3 regions of the Peribacillus sp. NPDC096540 genome follow, and region 1 is predicted to be linked to each of the others. Evidence: riboswitches for the same ligand, from Rfam matches in the RefSeq annotation. Region 1 holds a riboswitch; each other region holds the start of a gene.

Region 1 (4,639 bases):
GGAACAACTTTAGGGGGCATTATCGTGGATGGGGGCAAATTCGACTGGAACTCACCAAACTACCCTGGCTTCACAGAACCGGATCCTAGCTACGATGGACTTGTATACTCGGAAGCAGTCGGTCCTGCTGCCTTTATCACAAAAGCTCGCGTGCAATTACTTCGTGATTTAGGGCCGACGTTAAGTGCTCAAAGCGCGTTCCAGTTTACGCTGGGACTGGAAACGTTACATGTTAGAATGAAAGAGCATCTTTCGAACACCAAAACAGTCATTCAATATTTGGAAAACCATCCTGCTGTGACATGGGTTTCGTATCCTAATAATGAGAGTCACCCTGATAAAGCGCTGGCGGATAAATACTTGCCTAAGGGAGCAGGATCTGTTGTAACTTTTGGAATTCAAGGTGGACGCGAAGCTGGAGCAAAACTTATCAATTCGGTAGAATTATGGTCGCATGTAGCCAACGTGGGGGATGCTAAAAGTTTAATTATCCACCCTGCTAGCACGACCCATCAACAATTAAATGATATAGGTTTAGCAAAAGCGGGTGTAAGTGCTGATCAAGTGCGCATATCGATTGGAATTGAAAACGTAGAAGATTTAATAGAAGATTTAGAGCAGGCAATTGAAAAAGCGACGAATATCGTCTCCTTGATTTCTAAAACTGTTTAATAAAAAAGACCTGTTCATAATTTCCTAGAAATATTATACATTGCGCTCCTTTTTTATCTATGATAAAATTTCTCCATACTAAAGAACTTAATGATGTTTAAATATTCTATATATTAGCTCTTATCAAGAGAGGTGGAGGGATGTGCCCGATGAAACCCGGCAACCGACAAGGGAATTTCCTTGGAAAGGTGCCAATTCACACAAAGTTTAATCGCTTTGGAAGATGAGAGAAAGGCCTGCCTTTTCACCTGCCTTTCTGCTCATGCAGAAGGGTTTTTTCTATTTAGTTTGGGAAAACCTTTGCATGTACAGCAAAATTGGTAAACGGTTATAAATCATATTTACAGGCTAATCATGAAGATAAATTAACTAAGTTCATAGGTTTTATTGGATAAAAGAGGTGAGTATTAATGATTACATTGACAAAAGTTAGTAAGCTGTTCCGAACAGGAAAAGGAAGCAGCGACACGATAAAGGCTGTAAATAATGTTAATGTTGAAATAAATAAAGGCGAAATTTTCGGTATTATTGGCTACAGTGGAGCAGGGAAAAGTACTTTGATCAGGATGCTTAATGGATTGGAAACACCAACAGAAGGATCTGTTGTAGTGGCCGATAAAGAAATTTCAAAAATCAAAGGTGCTAAGCTTCGTAAAGCTCGCCAAGAAATCAGCATGATCTTTCAACATTTTAATTTATTATGGTCTAGAACCGTTCAAGAGAATATATCCTTTCCTCTAGAAATTGCAGGGGTTTCGAAAAACGAGCGTATCAAGCGTGTGAATGAGTTAATTAAGTTAGTTGGACTTGAAGGAAGAGAAAAGGCATATCCTTCGCAATTAAGCGGAGGGCAAAAGCAAAGGGTCGGGATTGCAAGGGCTCTTGCTAACAATCCTAAAGTGCTACTGTGCGATGAAGCGACGTCTGCTTTAGACCCACAGACAACCGATTCAATACTTGAATTGCTTGTGGACATCAATAAGCGTCTTGGTTTAACGATTGTTTTGATTACACATGAAATGCACGTCATCCGAAAAATTTGTCATCGCGTGGCAGTAATGGAAAGTGGGCAAGTAGTCGAACAAGGACCTGTCCTGGAAGTCTTCAAAAATCCAAAAGAACAAATGACGAAGCGTTTCGTTCAACAGGTAACAGAGCCTGATGAAACAAAAGAAACAATGGAACACTTGCTGGAACGCTATCCAGCCGGAAAAGTAATTCAATTGACGTTCGTAGGAGATCATGCAGAGAGTCCGTTAATCACTAAACTGGTACGTAACTTTGAGTTGGATGTTAATATCGTTCAGGGGAAAATATCTCAAACTAGAAGTGGTTCATATGGAACGCTGTTTATCCACTTTGATGGCAATGAGGATGAAATGCTCCGCGCAATCGAATTCATTAAAGCACAGCATGTAGGCGTGGAGGTGATTACTCATGCTTGAAGAATTATTGCCGAATGTAGATTGGGAAGACATTATTGAAGCAACGAGAGAAACGCTTTATATGACTAGTATCTCAGTACTTGCTACCTTTTTTATTGGCATACTATTAGGGTTAGTCCTGTTTTTAACAGGGAAAGGTAATATGTGGGAAAACCGGGTAATTAACACGATCATGAGTGCTATCGTTAATATTTTCCGTTCTATTCCATTCCTTATTTTAATTGTGTTACTCATACCTTTTACAAAAATGCTTGTTGGTTCTATGATCGGTGAGAATGCGGCATTACCAGCACTTATTATCGGGGCGGCGCCATTTTATGCGCGTATGGTTGAAATTGGCCTCCGTGAAATCGATAAAGGTGTTATTGAAGCGGCTAAATCAATGGGAGCAAAAACGAGCACGATCATTTGGAAGGTACTTCTTCCAGAATCGATGCCAGCACTTATTTCTGGGATTACGGTAACATCGATTGCATTGGTCGGATATACAGCAATGGCCGGGGTTATCGGTGCCGGCGGGCTTGGTAATCTGGCCTATCTAGACGGCTATCAAAGGAGTCACAATGACGTTACGCTAGTAGCGACGATTGTTATACTAATTATCGTCTTCATTATTCAAATTATTGGAGATGTGATTACATCTAAATTAGACAAAAGATAAGGGAGATGAATAGGATGAAAAAGTTTTTAGGATTTGCATTAGTCCTTGTTTTATCGATAGCTCTGGCAGCTTGTGGAACAGATAAGGACAAAAGCGGCAGTGATACAGAAAAGGAAACGAAGAAATTAGTTGTAGGAGCATCCAATGTTCCGCATGCTGAGATTCTTGAAAAAGCTAAACCTCTTCTTAAAGAAAAAGGAATAGAGTTGAAAATTGAGACGTTCCAAGATTATATTTTACCGAATAAGGCTTTAAACGATAAAGAATTGGATGCTAACTACTTTCAACACCTTCCTTTTTTAGAGGCGGCCATTAAAGAGAATGGATATGATTTCGTCAATGCTGGTGGAATTCACATCGAGCCTATCGGTCTATATTCACAAAAATATAAAAGCATCGATAAGCTTCCGAAAGGGGCAACAATTATTATGAGTAGCTCGGTTGCTGACCACGGACGTGCGTTAGCTCTATTAGAAAAAAATGGCCTGATTACATTAAAAGAAGGCATCGATAAAACGACAGCTACAACAAAAGACATTGTTGAAAATAAGAAAAAACTTAAATTTGATGCGAATTATGAAGCAGCCTTACTTCCGAAAATTTATGAGAGTGGCGAAGGCGATGCCGTTTTAATCAACTCTAACTATGCGATTGATGCTGGATTGAATCCGATTAAGGATTCAATTGCCATCGAAGATTCTGAATCACCATATGTGAACGTTATTGCTGTTAACAAAGGTGACGAAAATAAAGAAGAAATCAAAACGCTAGTAGAAGTATTACATTCTAAAGAAATTCAAGATTTCATTCTAAAGGAATACGATGGTGTAGTCGTACCAACTAAATAATTTATGAGTGAAGAACGACCTGGAAATCTTCAGGTCGTTTATTTATGTTTAAAGAAAAAAACAAAGGGTATAGAATTAATAGAGTAATAAAGTGATTCACAAATTTGAAAGGATGGTTCACTATCTATACTTTAGATTTACATGTAACAAGCGAAATGGAAAAAGCGATGCAGTTATCACATGGGATTGGCTATAGTGAGTACGGCAGAAATTTAGACCTTCGTATCGAGGTTGAGAAAGAACGAGATAAGGAACATGAAAAGTGCAACAAAATGGTCCTTGACCTACAGCGTAAAATTCACGGTTAAGCATATAAAAGAGTCTTTAAAAGATCGGTCTGTAGAGGTAAAATGATAAGTGATCTAGAAAATAAGGGTGTCCTTATTGGATTTACTTACATAACACCTAGCAGACCGTTTTTCACTATAACAAGGGTAATGCGTACCTTCCAATTAAGATTTTTTAGACATATATTAATAAGAATGAAGGTTTGCTGAATAATAAGGTTTAATTTAGAAAAGCTAAAATAACGCTCTTTTTGCTGTAAATAGCCTATAGCAGTGGGTTTTGTAACAATAGGACAGGTTTTCATCATGAAAGAAGTGGAAACCCCTATCTATATTAGTTGATTACAAATTGGATTTGTTATAAAATTGGAATGAGAATAAAGTGAGAATGCTTTTACGAAAATTAGAGTAAAGAAAGTAATTTTTACTTTCTGGTAATAAAATAGGAATTAGTTCACGGAGGTATTATTATGTCAGCTTCTACATTAACGGTTAAAGATCTTCACGTATCAATTGAGGGTAAAGAGATTTTAAAAGGGGTTAACCTTGAAGTAAAAGGCGGAGAAATCCATGCAATCATGGGACCAAATGGAACTGGTAAATCCACTTTATCTTCAGCAATTATGGGTCACCCTAAATATGAAGTAACAAGCGGCAGCATCACATTCGATGGTGAAGACGTATTGGAAATGGAAGTTGACGAGCGCGCTCGTGTAGGTCTTTTCC
Region 2 (4,639 bases), on a different contig from region 1:
AAAACTTCTATCTCAGATATATTAATGAGTGGGCATAGTGTAATTGGAAAAACAGACTCTTATTGGAGTGATAATTCTGTTAAAACGGAAAATATAAATATGATGCAGAAAGAATTTGTACCTGAAGTGGATGTCCCTGTCTATAAGAAACCGTATTTAAGTCAAGAGATAATTGATATTCTAGAAGTTAGTTCGGTACAAGAACTTCACTGGTACAATATAGCAGCAAATGATTATATTTTTCGTTTGGCAATGCAATTTTATCAAATGCAGCTTGAGTCTTCGGTTGAAGAAGCCATGAAAAAACTAGACATTAGTTTAGAGGAGCAACCTAAAGAGGAATGGATAGCGTTAGTCATTGATGCTACAGGAGTGAAAAATGGAAAGAATGTTAGGTGCAGATTGAATTTACAAATGGAAACGAGTTCAGAGTTAACGGGTACGGTGGCTGCTGAAATCGCCCGACAAGCTATTTCAAGTAATAGACCTAATGGTATCTACTGGGCTTATGAAGTACTTCCTATAGATTTTATGAATCAATATGTCTTTTCTAATAAACATGATTTTTATGAGGAAAAGTATATTGAAATAAAGAAATGATATTATGCGTACATCCTATACTAATTCGATAGGAGGAGTATATTATGAAAAAGCTTTTACTTAAGAGATTGCCGTTGATCTCACTTGGAGTTATGGCTTATATACTGACAAAATACGCGCAGAACCATCAGGATTGGGCAGAAAAATACAGTAGGTCTGTATATCCGATATTGTCAAAAATAGTAGGATTTTTACCTTCTTGGGTCAAATTTTCTGTTAGTGAATGGCTCGTAGTGTTGGTTGTGATGCTTTTGCTATTTTATATAGTTTATTATGTGCGCAAGGTCATCATGAGTAAAGGTGCACGTAGAATGGTAGTTTATCGTGGAACTCTAGGAATAGTTGCGATCTGTAGCGTGATATATTTTTGTTATACTGTTTTGGGTGGAATAAACTATCATAGATATTCTTTTTTGTCTTATACCGCATATCAAGAGGAGAACTACAGTGATGAGGAACTGGTGAAATTATGTAAGTCACTTGCGGTTGAAATGGAATTGGCAAGGGAAAAGGTAGAGGATACTGATCTTTTGGCTCAAAAATCAGATAATTTTGATTATTATGCACAACACGCAGTTTTGTCGATGCAAATGTTATCAAAGAAATATCCTATTTTGGAGCATTCTTTATATTCAACACCAAAACCAGTGGTGATGTCAAAACTAATGTCGCGTGCAGGGATACATGGTATTTTTGTCCCTTTTACTTTTGAATCCAATATCAATGTTCATGTGCCAGTTTTTTTGGCGCCTGCTACTATGGCACATGAATTGGCACATCAGAGTGGTTTTATGCATGAGGATGAGGCAAATTTTATAGCTTATCTGGCATGTAAGCAGCAGGATGATCCAATTATACTTTACAGTGGTTTTTTTCTAGCGTTTGATTATTCTATATCTGCGCTAAAGAAAGTTGATTCAGATAAGGCGTCTGATATAATGTCCAGTCTGTCCAAGGCGGTGCAGCATGACATAGTACAAAATGAGCAGTATCGGGATAAGTATGAGAGTGTTATTTCAAGTATTTCAAGAATTGTAAATGACTTTTATCTGAAGGCGAATAACCAGGCAGACGGTTTAAATAGTTATAGTGGTATGGTAAATTTGTTGCTGGCAGAGCAGCGAGGAATAGAGAAGTATAATTAAATAAAGTATAAAAATTACTAGGAGCGAAGTTTATTTTTTTGTAAATGTTTCTTTTGAATTTCTATTGTCCGTTTTTGTTACATATGGTTGTATCTTGAATATTTATTGGTCTATATAGTAATTTATAGTGGGCTTTAGTTGAACATAGGAGTGAGTGAAATAAATAAAATAAAAGTATTTCCGATTCCATATGCTGGAGCGTCGGTAAATGTATATTATGAATGGAAAAAACTACTGCCGGATAGATATGAATTGTGTATGAGTGAATTGGCTGGAAGAGGAACTCGATTCAGAGAGCCTTGCTACAAGTCTGTTGGTGAAGCAAGTGAAGATATCGCAAAAAGAATAAGTGAACAATTAAAATATGACGATGAATATGTTATATTTGGACACAGTATGGGAGCCTTATTGACTTATGAGATATATTATAAACTTAAGCAAATGGGAACTAAGGAACCAACCCATCTGTTTTTTTCTGGGCGAAATGCTCCACATATTTCTGAAAAGAGAGATAATATTGAAAATATGACTAATGAAACTTTCTTGCAAACGGTAGAACAATATGGGGGACTTTCAGAGGAATTTTATACAAAAGAGATTATGGATATATTTCTTCCGATTTTGCGAGCAGATTTTATAATATTGGACAATTATAAGTTTCAACCCAAAGCAGAAAAAATAAGTTGTGGAATAAGCGTTTTTTATGCGGATAATGATTTTTCGACTCCTATCAAAAAAATTCAAAAATGGACCGAAGTTGTTGAAGGGAATGCGAAATTTCATAAGTTTAAAGGAGAACATTTTTTTTTAAATAGATATCCTAATGACATTGTAAATTTTATTGTTAAAGATACTCAACCTTTTCGAGGGGATTAAAAAATTGAAGTAATTGATTCCGAAGGAAATGATATAGCATTTCTTACAGCTTCTTTGATGTATGGAGAAAGAATTGGTGCTTCAAAAGTGAAAAAAATGACGATCAGGTATTGAAATTGACAGATTATTAATGTAAATTAAATATAATCAAATTTTAAAATGTTAAGAAAACTTTATAAATGGATCTTATCGAGAGAGGTGGAGGGACTGGCCCGAAGAAACCTCAGCAACCAGCTTAGGCAAAGGTGCTAAATCCAGCAAGCAGAGCTTGATAGATGAGGAGAATGTTTCAAAAAACCTTCTTCTTTGAGAAGGTTTTTTTTTCTTTTCTCTCATACTCATAGAAAACGACAAAAACAGAATTGTTTTTGAGAGAGGGTGTACATATGGATTTTCGTAAAGAATTGAAAGAAAGAATGCTGGTTGGAGAAGGAGCAATGGGAACATTATTATACTCATATGGAATCGATCAATGTTATGAGGAATTAAATTGCACTAATCCTGATCAAATTGAATCCATTCATCGTGCCTATTTAGAAGCAGGTGCTGATATTCTACAATCGAATACTTACGGAGCCAACTTTAATAAATTGAAACGGCATGGTCTTGAAGATGAAGTAAGCCGAATTAACCGTCAGGGAGTTATCCTAGCTAAAAAAGCCGCAAAAGGCAATGCATTTGTATTTGGTACTATAGGGGCTCAGCGAAGTATACGTAAATCGGATTTAAGCATGGAAGAAATAAAGAGAGGTTTTCGTGAGCAGCTATATAGTCTGCTTATAGAAAATCCTGATGGGATTCTCCTTGAAACATTTTATGATTTGGAAGAACTTGAAACCGTGTTGCAAATTGTTAAAAAAGAAACTGGATTGCCAATTATTGCAAATGTATCGATGCATGAATTAGGTAATCTTCAAAATGGGATCCATTTAAATGAAGCATTTCAAAAACTCGAGCAATTAGGTGCTGATGTTGTTGGTGTGAATTGCCGTCTCGGTCCACATCATATGATTCGCGCCTTGGAAGAAGTGACTTTGCCAAAACAAGCTGCTATCGCTATCTATCCAAATGCCAGCCTACCGGATTACGTGGATGGAAGACTAGTTTATAAAGCAGTTCCTGAATATTTTGGCTCAAGTGCCCTTGAGCTTCGTGAGCAGGGTGCCACGATTATCGGTGGGTGTTGTGGAACTACACCACTTCATATTCAATCTGTGAAAAATGCGATTGGGAGTTTAGTTCCAATAGAAGAAAAAATGACGAAAGCCCGTGAAATCGAAATAATTGAAGTGAATCATAGAGAACTGGAACTACCCCTGCATGAACAGGCCAAAACTGAAAGAACGATTCTTGTTGAACTTGATCCGCCGAAAAAATTAGGAATTGAAGGTTTTATGGCTGGTGCGGAGGCATTAAAAAATGCGGGTGTTGATTCGATTACATTAGCTGATAATTCACTTGCTTCGCCGAGGATATCTAATGCGGCGCTGGCCAATTTGTTGAAAAACCAATTAGATGTAAATCCAATGGTGCATATTACGTGCCGTGATCGGAACTTAATTGGCCTTCAGTCACATTTAATGGGACTTCAAACGGTGGGGTTGAACGAGATACTGATTATCACTGGTGATCCTTCAAAAATAGGGGACTTCCCAGGTGCTACTTCAGTCTATGATCTATCATCATTCGACTTAATTAGTATGGTAAAACAATTTAATGAAGGTCTTTCTTATTCCGGTCAAAGCCTAGGTCAACGAGCCAATTTTAAAATAGCGGCTGCCTTTAACCCAAATGTGAAATATTTGAATAAGGCCGTTCAGCGGATGGAAAAGAAGATTGCTTGCGGTGCTCAGTCCTTTTTGACCCAACCGATTTATTCAGTTGATCAGATTGAAGAGGTTTATGAGGCGACAAAACATTTAGATACTCCGATTTTCGTCGGAATCATGCCGTTAACGAGCACACGAAATGCGGAATTTATCCATAACGAAATACCTGGTATTAAATTACCTGATAAT
Region 3 (4,639 bases), on a different contig from region 1:
GACCAATCCTGCCAAACCAACAATCTCTCCTGCTTTTAGATAAAGGCTAACGTTTTTAACTTTTTCGGCATCAGACAGCCCCTTCACTTCCAGAACAACTTCACCAATCGTAGCATTTACAACAGGGAACTGTTCATCCATTGTTTTCCCGAGCATTCGCTCGACCACTTCGTTTTGGGTAATATCCGCTACTTCTCGACAAGTAACACTCTTCCCATTCCTCATAATCGTAATTTCTTCACAAATTTCAAAAATCTCCGGAAGACGATGGGAAATGAAAATGATGCCAACGCCCCTTTGCTTTAATTCATTTACAATTCGAAATAGTTCTGTCGTTTCCGTATAACTTAACGGAGCAGTTGGTTCGTCGAGAATCAGGAATTTGCATTCCGTCGAGACGGCTCTTGCAATCAGAACCATCTGTTTTTCAGCCAAGGTAAGATCTCTTACCAGCTTTTTCGAAGAGACACCAATTTTCATATCTGCCAGAATATACGTCGCTTTTCTATGCAACTCTTTCCAATGGACCATCTGTTTTTTGCCCATGTTTTGCACTGTATCATTCAACATTACATTTTCCCCAACAGTTAAATAAGGAATGAGTGCCGTATCTACTTCCTGATATACAATTTGAATACCTTGTTCCTGCGCAACCTTCGGTGAACGGATATCCAGCTTCTTTCCATCCAGAAAAATTTCACCTGTATAATGGGCATGAGCGCCCGATAAGACCTTCATTAGCGTCGATTTCCCTGCTCCGTTTGCACCGACCAATGCATGGGCTGTCCCTGATTGGACTGAAAAATCAACTTCACTAAGCGCCTTTACTCCTGGAAATTCAATCGATATCTTTTTCATTTCTAGTTGTGTGCCCATGCCCATTCCCCCTATTAAACAGACACTCTCTTCACTAGAAAGAGAGTGTCTAATGACTCTGCTTTTTACTTTTTATAATGATCTTTCAATACTTTCATCCATTCTTCTTCAAATTCCGTTGATACTCCCCATCCTTCGACAATACCAGACAAGTTGGCCATGTTGACCGCTTCTTTTGAAGCTTGAATCTGCTCTTGTGAAATAAGTGAAGCTTCTAAGTCATATGTTTGCGGTGTTTCTTCACCCGCTAATTTTTTTGCCAAAATCCTCATATTCACTGCACCAATCAACTTCGGATCGACAGCTGCTGTGTAAGACCATGAACTGCCTTTCGCTTGAATCTCCTGTAGATCAGCATTAGATACGTCGATTCCGTATATCTTCACTTCATCGCGGCCAGCTTCTTTAATCGCACGAGCTGCTCCGATAGCGAATGCATCCCATGTTGCGAAAATCGCATCTAGTTTACCTTTGGGATATTTATTCAACATTGCGGCTACTGCATTTTGTGTCTGAACCGAAGTATCTGCAGATGCTATTCCGAATCTTTCGACTTCTTTAATCCCGGGATTTTCTTTTAATTTTTCCTGATACACCGCATTTCTTCTCACCATTGGTGGGAAACCATCTACCCACAGGTATGCAATCGCCGCTTCACCTTTTTGTTCTTCTATCAATTTATCAAAAGCCAGAGTTGCCAATGCTTCATCATCCTGTGAAGTTAATGTCACACCGTCAATTTTAGATAAGTCGTTAATAGAGTCGAATGTGACAACGCTTTTTCCTGCATCAACCAACTTTTGAACGTCATTCACCGTTGCTGCATCATCACCATGGGAGATGATATAGCCATCATAATCTTCCTGTAAAGCCTGGGCGATTGCATCATGGAATTTAGCCGTATCGCCATTCGCTGTATACGTATCCACTTGAAAACCTAATGCTTCTCCTTCTTCCTTCGCTCCAGCTAAATATTGCGCAGTATGATCATCTCCGCCAATTTTACGAATGACTTTGATTTTGGCACCTTCCCCTTTTGCAAATCGTTCTGGAACATTTTTAAAAGATACTTTTTCATCCTTCTTTGATTCTGTTGAACTTTGTCCTGAAGAGCAGCCCGTTAAAAGCAAAGCCGAAGCTATGACCGAAACGAAAACCCTTTTAAAAATTGACTTCCTCATTGTAGTTCCCCCCTATTTTTTACACATTAATCTTATCAGTCAGGTTGGTGTAAATCCCAAAATAAAAACCTCTCTAGAATAGAGAGGTTTAATCAGCTGATTTGCAGACTTGTCCCTCTCTTATCTGTCAAAACATTTCTGTTTTGCAGGATTTAGCACCAATTCCTAATGGAACGGTTGCTGGGCATCTTAGGGCCAGTCCCTCCGCCACTCTTGATAAGAGAATATATTGTGTTACGTTTTTCGTAATTATCACTTTATAGGGATATAGTCGTAAAGTCAATAGATTTTTGAATATTTAAAATGTTGCTTACTACACTTATTTTCTTTGTAGCTTAGCCAGACGCTTTTTCTCGATTTTTTCAAGTCTCTCTAACTGACGCAGTTTCACTTCAAACAGAGTAATCGGGTCACGGTATACTTCCGGATTTTCTCTCATATGCTCCAGTGCTGCCTGATGGTCTTTGATTTCCGTCTGTGTTTGTTCTATCGTTTTTTGAAGTAAGGCAAATGAACTGCGATAGAAAAGTGAGATATCTCGATCCAAAGATTTTTCAAACAACCCGAATTGTGTAAGGAAACGTTCACTGATCATCTCTGCGACATCCTGGTAGTCTTCATTTTCTAAGTACTTCTTATAACGGTTGTACATATTAGTTTTATTTTGTGGAATAGCTCCAAACAGTTTCCCTGCCCCTTTAAGCAGCAATTGTGATGGTGTCCGGCGTAATAAAATATTAACGTTTTCAATGCGGATACTGCTTGTCATCCGATCCGCATCACGGCGCCAGTCATCCAAAACTCTAAAGTCTCCGGCAAGTGTAATCCGCTCTTCTTTGTACAATTCATTGAACCCTGCACTCATCTCATCCATAAACTGTTGAATTTGTGTAAATTCCAACTGGGATGTAGCAATCCAATCTTGTAGAGAACGGTAATATTGCGGCATAATCTTGTCTGAGATATATGCCTGAATCTGCTCATTCATTTCTTCGTTCAACTGTATATGAACTTGGCTAAAATCGCTACTTTCCGTTAATGATTTAGAACATTCTCTCAGTAATTCAGGGATTCTTGAAGAAAGCTGATTTTTCACTTCTTCTTTAATTGAACGATACGACCTTATGATATTTTCACTTTTTTCTTTTTCCAAATCAGCCAGTTGATTGACGGCTCCATTCAATTTGACTTCCATCTGCTCATTCCAAGAAATGGAGTGCTCGCATTTCCGCTCATTAGCTGCCCGTTTTTCTAGCAGGTAAGATAACGTTTTGCGAGTGAATGCAAGAATCTTCTCAGATCTTCTTTCCTTCCAATTATCAGTTTGATAATTCGAATCAAGGAAGGATGAAAGGTCCTTTAACTGCTGTTTGCTGTCATAAAGTTTGGAGAAAGCAAATACTTTTGCGTTCGGGAAATACGCATTCACTTTATCCCATGTTTCATCTTCCATGCGGACTGCGACTTGGTCACTGTAAATCGTATCCATCTTATTTAGTAAGAAATGAATCGGAAGCTTCGGTGCCATCATTTGAATTTCCAATAACAAATCTCGTTCACTACCGGTGAAAGGTGCACGTGCATCGAGAACAAACATCAGTCCATCGCTGCCTTGTAAATACCCTTGGAAATCAGAATCTACACTTTTTTCCCCATTGAACCCTGGTGTATCAAGTAAACGCAGACGATTATTTCTTAGATAGTCACTAATAAGGGTCACGTCGACAATGGTTCCACGTTGGCGTCGTGTTTCATCCAATTCGGTTAACTCACCAACGACTTTGTGATCAGTATCTGTAATTTCATAGATTTCCAAATTATCCCCATCTTTGACACTGACAAGGGACGAATGGTCTTCGGCAGCAATACTCTCTCCAGCAAGTGACTGAATAAAGGATGTCTTGCCATTGCCTGTGCTTCCCACAAGAAGAAGATTGAAATTTTCGGTATCCTTAAGTCCGTCTACCATCCACTTCAGCTTATTGCCAACTGTTAAGTTATTCTCTTCAGCCCACTGAATAATGGAATTGAACAGTTTTTCGCCCGCTTCCAATCCGCCTCCCAATTTAGGCGATTTTGCTAATAGACTTTCCGCATCCTGAACAACCAGTGCATTAATTGTATCAGGGAAAATTTCATTCCATGACAGAACGGACGCCGCTGCAAATAACGAAAGCTCTCCATCCGCGATTTTTAACCAATTTTCCAACAATCTCGGCACAACAGGACTCAAATCTTTGATTAAGTGTGTTCCTTCAAGCAAGCCGGCATAAGCATCCCGGTAATAGACAGAAAGCTCATCCCATACATCGCCTGGATGTAATTCAATGCCATCTATCAAATTATTAATGACTTTAAGCCATTCAAAGTAGGAATCTGTATATTTATAATTTTTCCAAAGTGCAACCGTCATTTTCTCAAAACGATCCTGATCAAGGTTATATAAAGCCCCGAGAACATTTGAGAAATAATCCGGAGCCATCGATTGAGCAACACCCTGCTGGATATACGTTTTCAGAACATCAAACCAAATCATTGATTCCGTACGGATACTTTCATTCGCGGCTAAAACTACAGCACTG

Evidence for each region. A riboswitch is a leader RNA that binds a small molecule or an ion and turns the genes downstream of it on or off. The one in region 1 is predicted to bind S-adenosylmethionine.
Region 2: another riboswitch for S-adenosylmethionine. It lies ahead of ACQKMR_RS25355 (bifunctional homocysteine S-methyltransferase/methylenetetrahydrofolate reductase); the one in region 1 lies ahead of ACQKMR_RS01380 (methionine ABC transporter ATP-binding protein).
Region 3: another riboswitch for S-adenosylmethionine. It lies ahead of ACQKMR_RS08075 (sugar ABC transporter substrate-binding protein); the one in region 1 lies ahead of ACQKMR_RS01380 (methionine ABC transporter ATP-binding protein).

Annotation. Positions count from the first base shown of each region.
Region 1 covers NZ_JBNNTG010000001.1:304,956-309,594, forward strand. Annotated here, with positions in the region: gene ACQKMR_RS01375 (O-acetylhomoserine aminocarboxypropyltransferase/cysteine synthase family protein) at 1-672, shown strand, start outside; SAM riboswitch class I at 790-902, shown strand; gene ACQKMR_RS01380 (methionine ABC transporter ATP-binding protein) at 1,083-2,117, shown strand; gene ACQKMR_RS01385 (methionine ABC transporter permease) at 2,110-2,778, shown strand; gene ACQKMR_RS01390 (MetQ/NlpA family ABC transporter substrate-binding protein) at 2,793-3,626, shown strand; gene ACQKMR_RS01395 (hypothetical protein) at 3,731-3,934, shown strand; gene sufC (Fe-S cluster assembly ATPase SufC) at 4,384-4,639, shown strand, end outside.
Region 2 covers NZ_JBNNTG010000047.1:3,994-8,632, forward strand. Annotated here, with positions in the region: gene ACQKMR_RS25340 (saccharopine dehydrogenase NADP-binding domain-containing protein) at 1-600, shown strand, start outside; gene ACQKMR_RS25345 (DUF3810 domain-containing protein) at 675-1,745, shown strand; gene ACQKMR_RS25350 (thioesterase II family protein) at 1,884-2,621, shown strand; SAM riboswitch class I at 2,805-2,903, shown strand; gene ACQKMR_RS25355 (bifunctional homocysteine S-methyltransferase/methylenetetrahydrofolate reductase) at 3,008-4,639, shown strand, end outside.
Region 3 covers NZ_JBNNTG010000006.1:29,064-33,702, reverse strand. Annotated here, with positions in the region: gene ACQKMR_RS08080 (sugar ABC transporter ATP-binding protein) at 1-876, opposite strand, end outside; gene ACQKMR_RS08075 (sugar ABC transporter substrate-binding protein) at 942-2,057, opposite strand; SAM riboswitch class I at 2,175-2,280, opposite strand; gene ACQKMR_RS08070 (GTP-binding protein) at 2,377-4,639, opposite strand, start outside.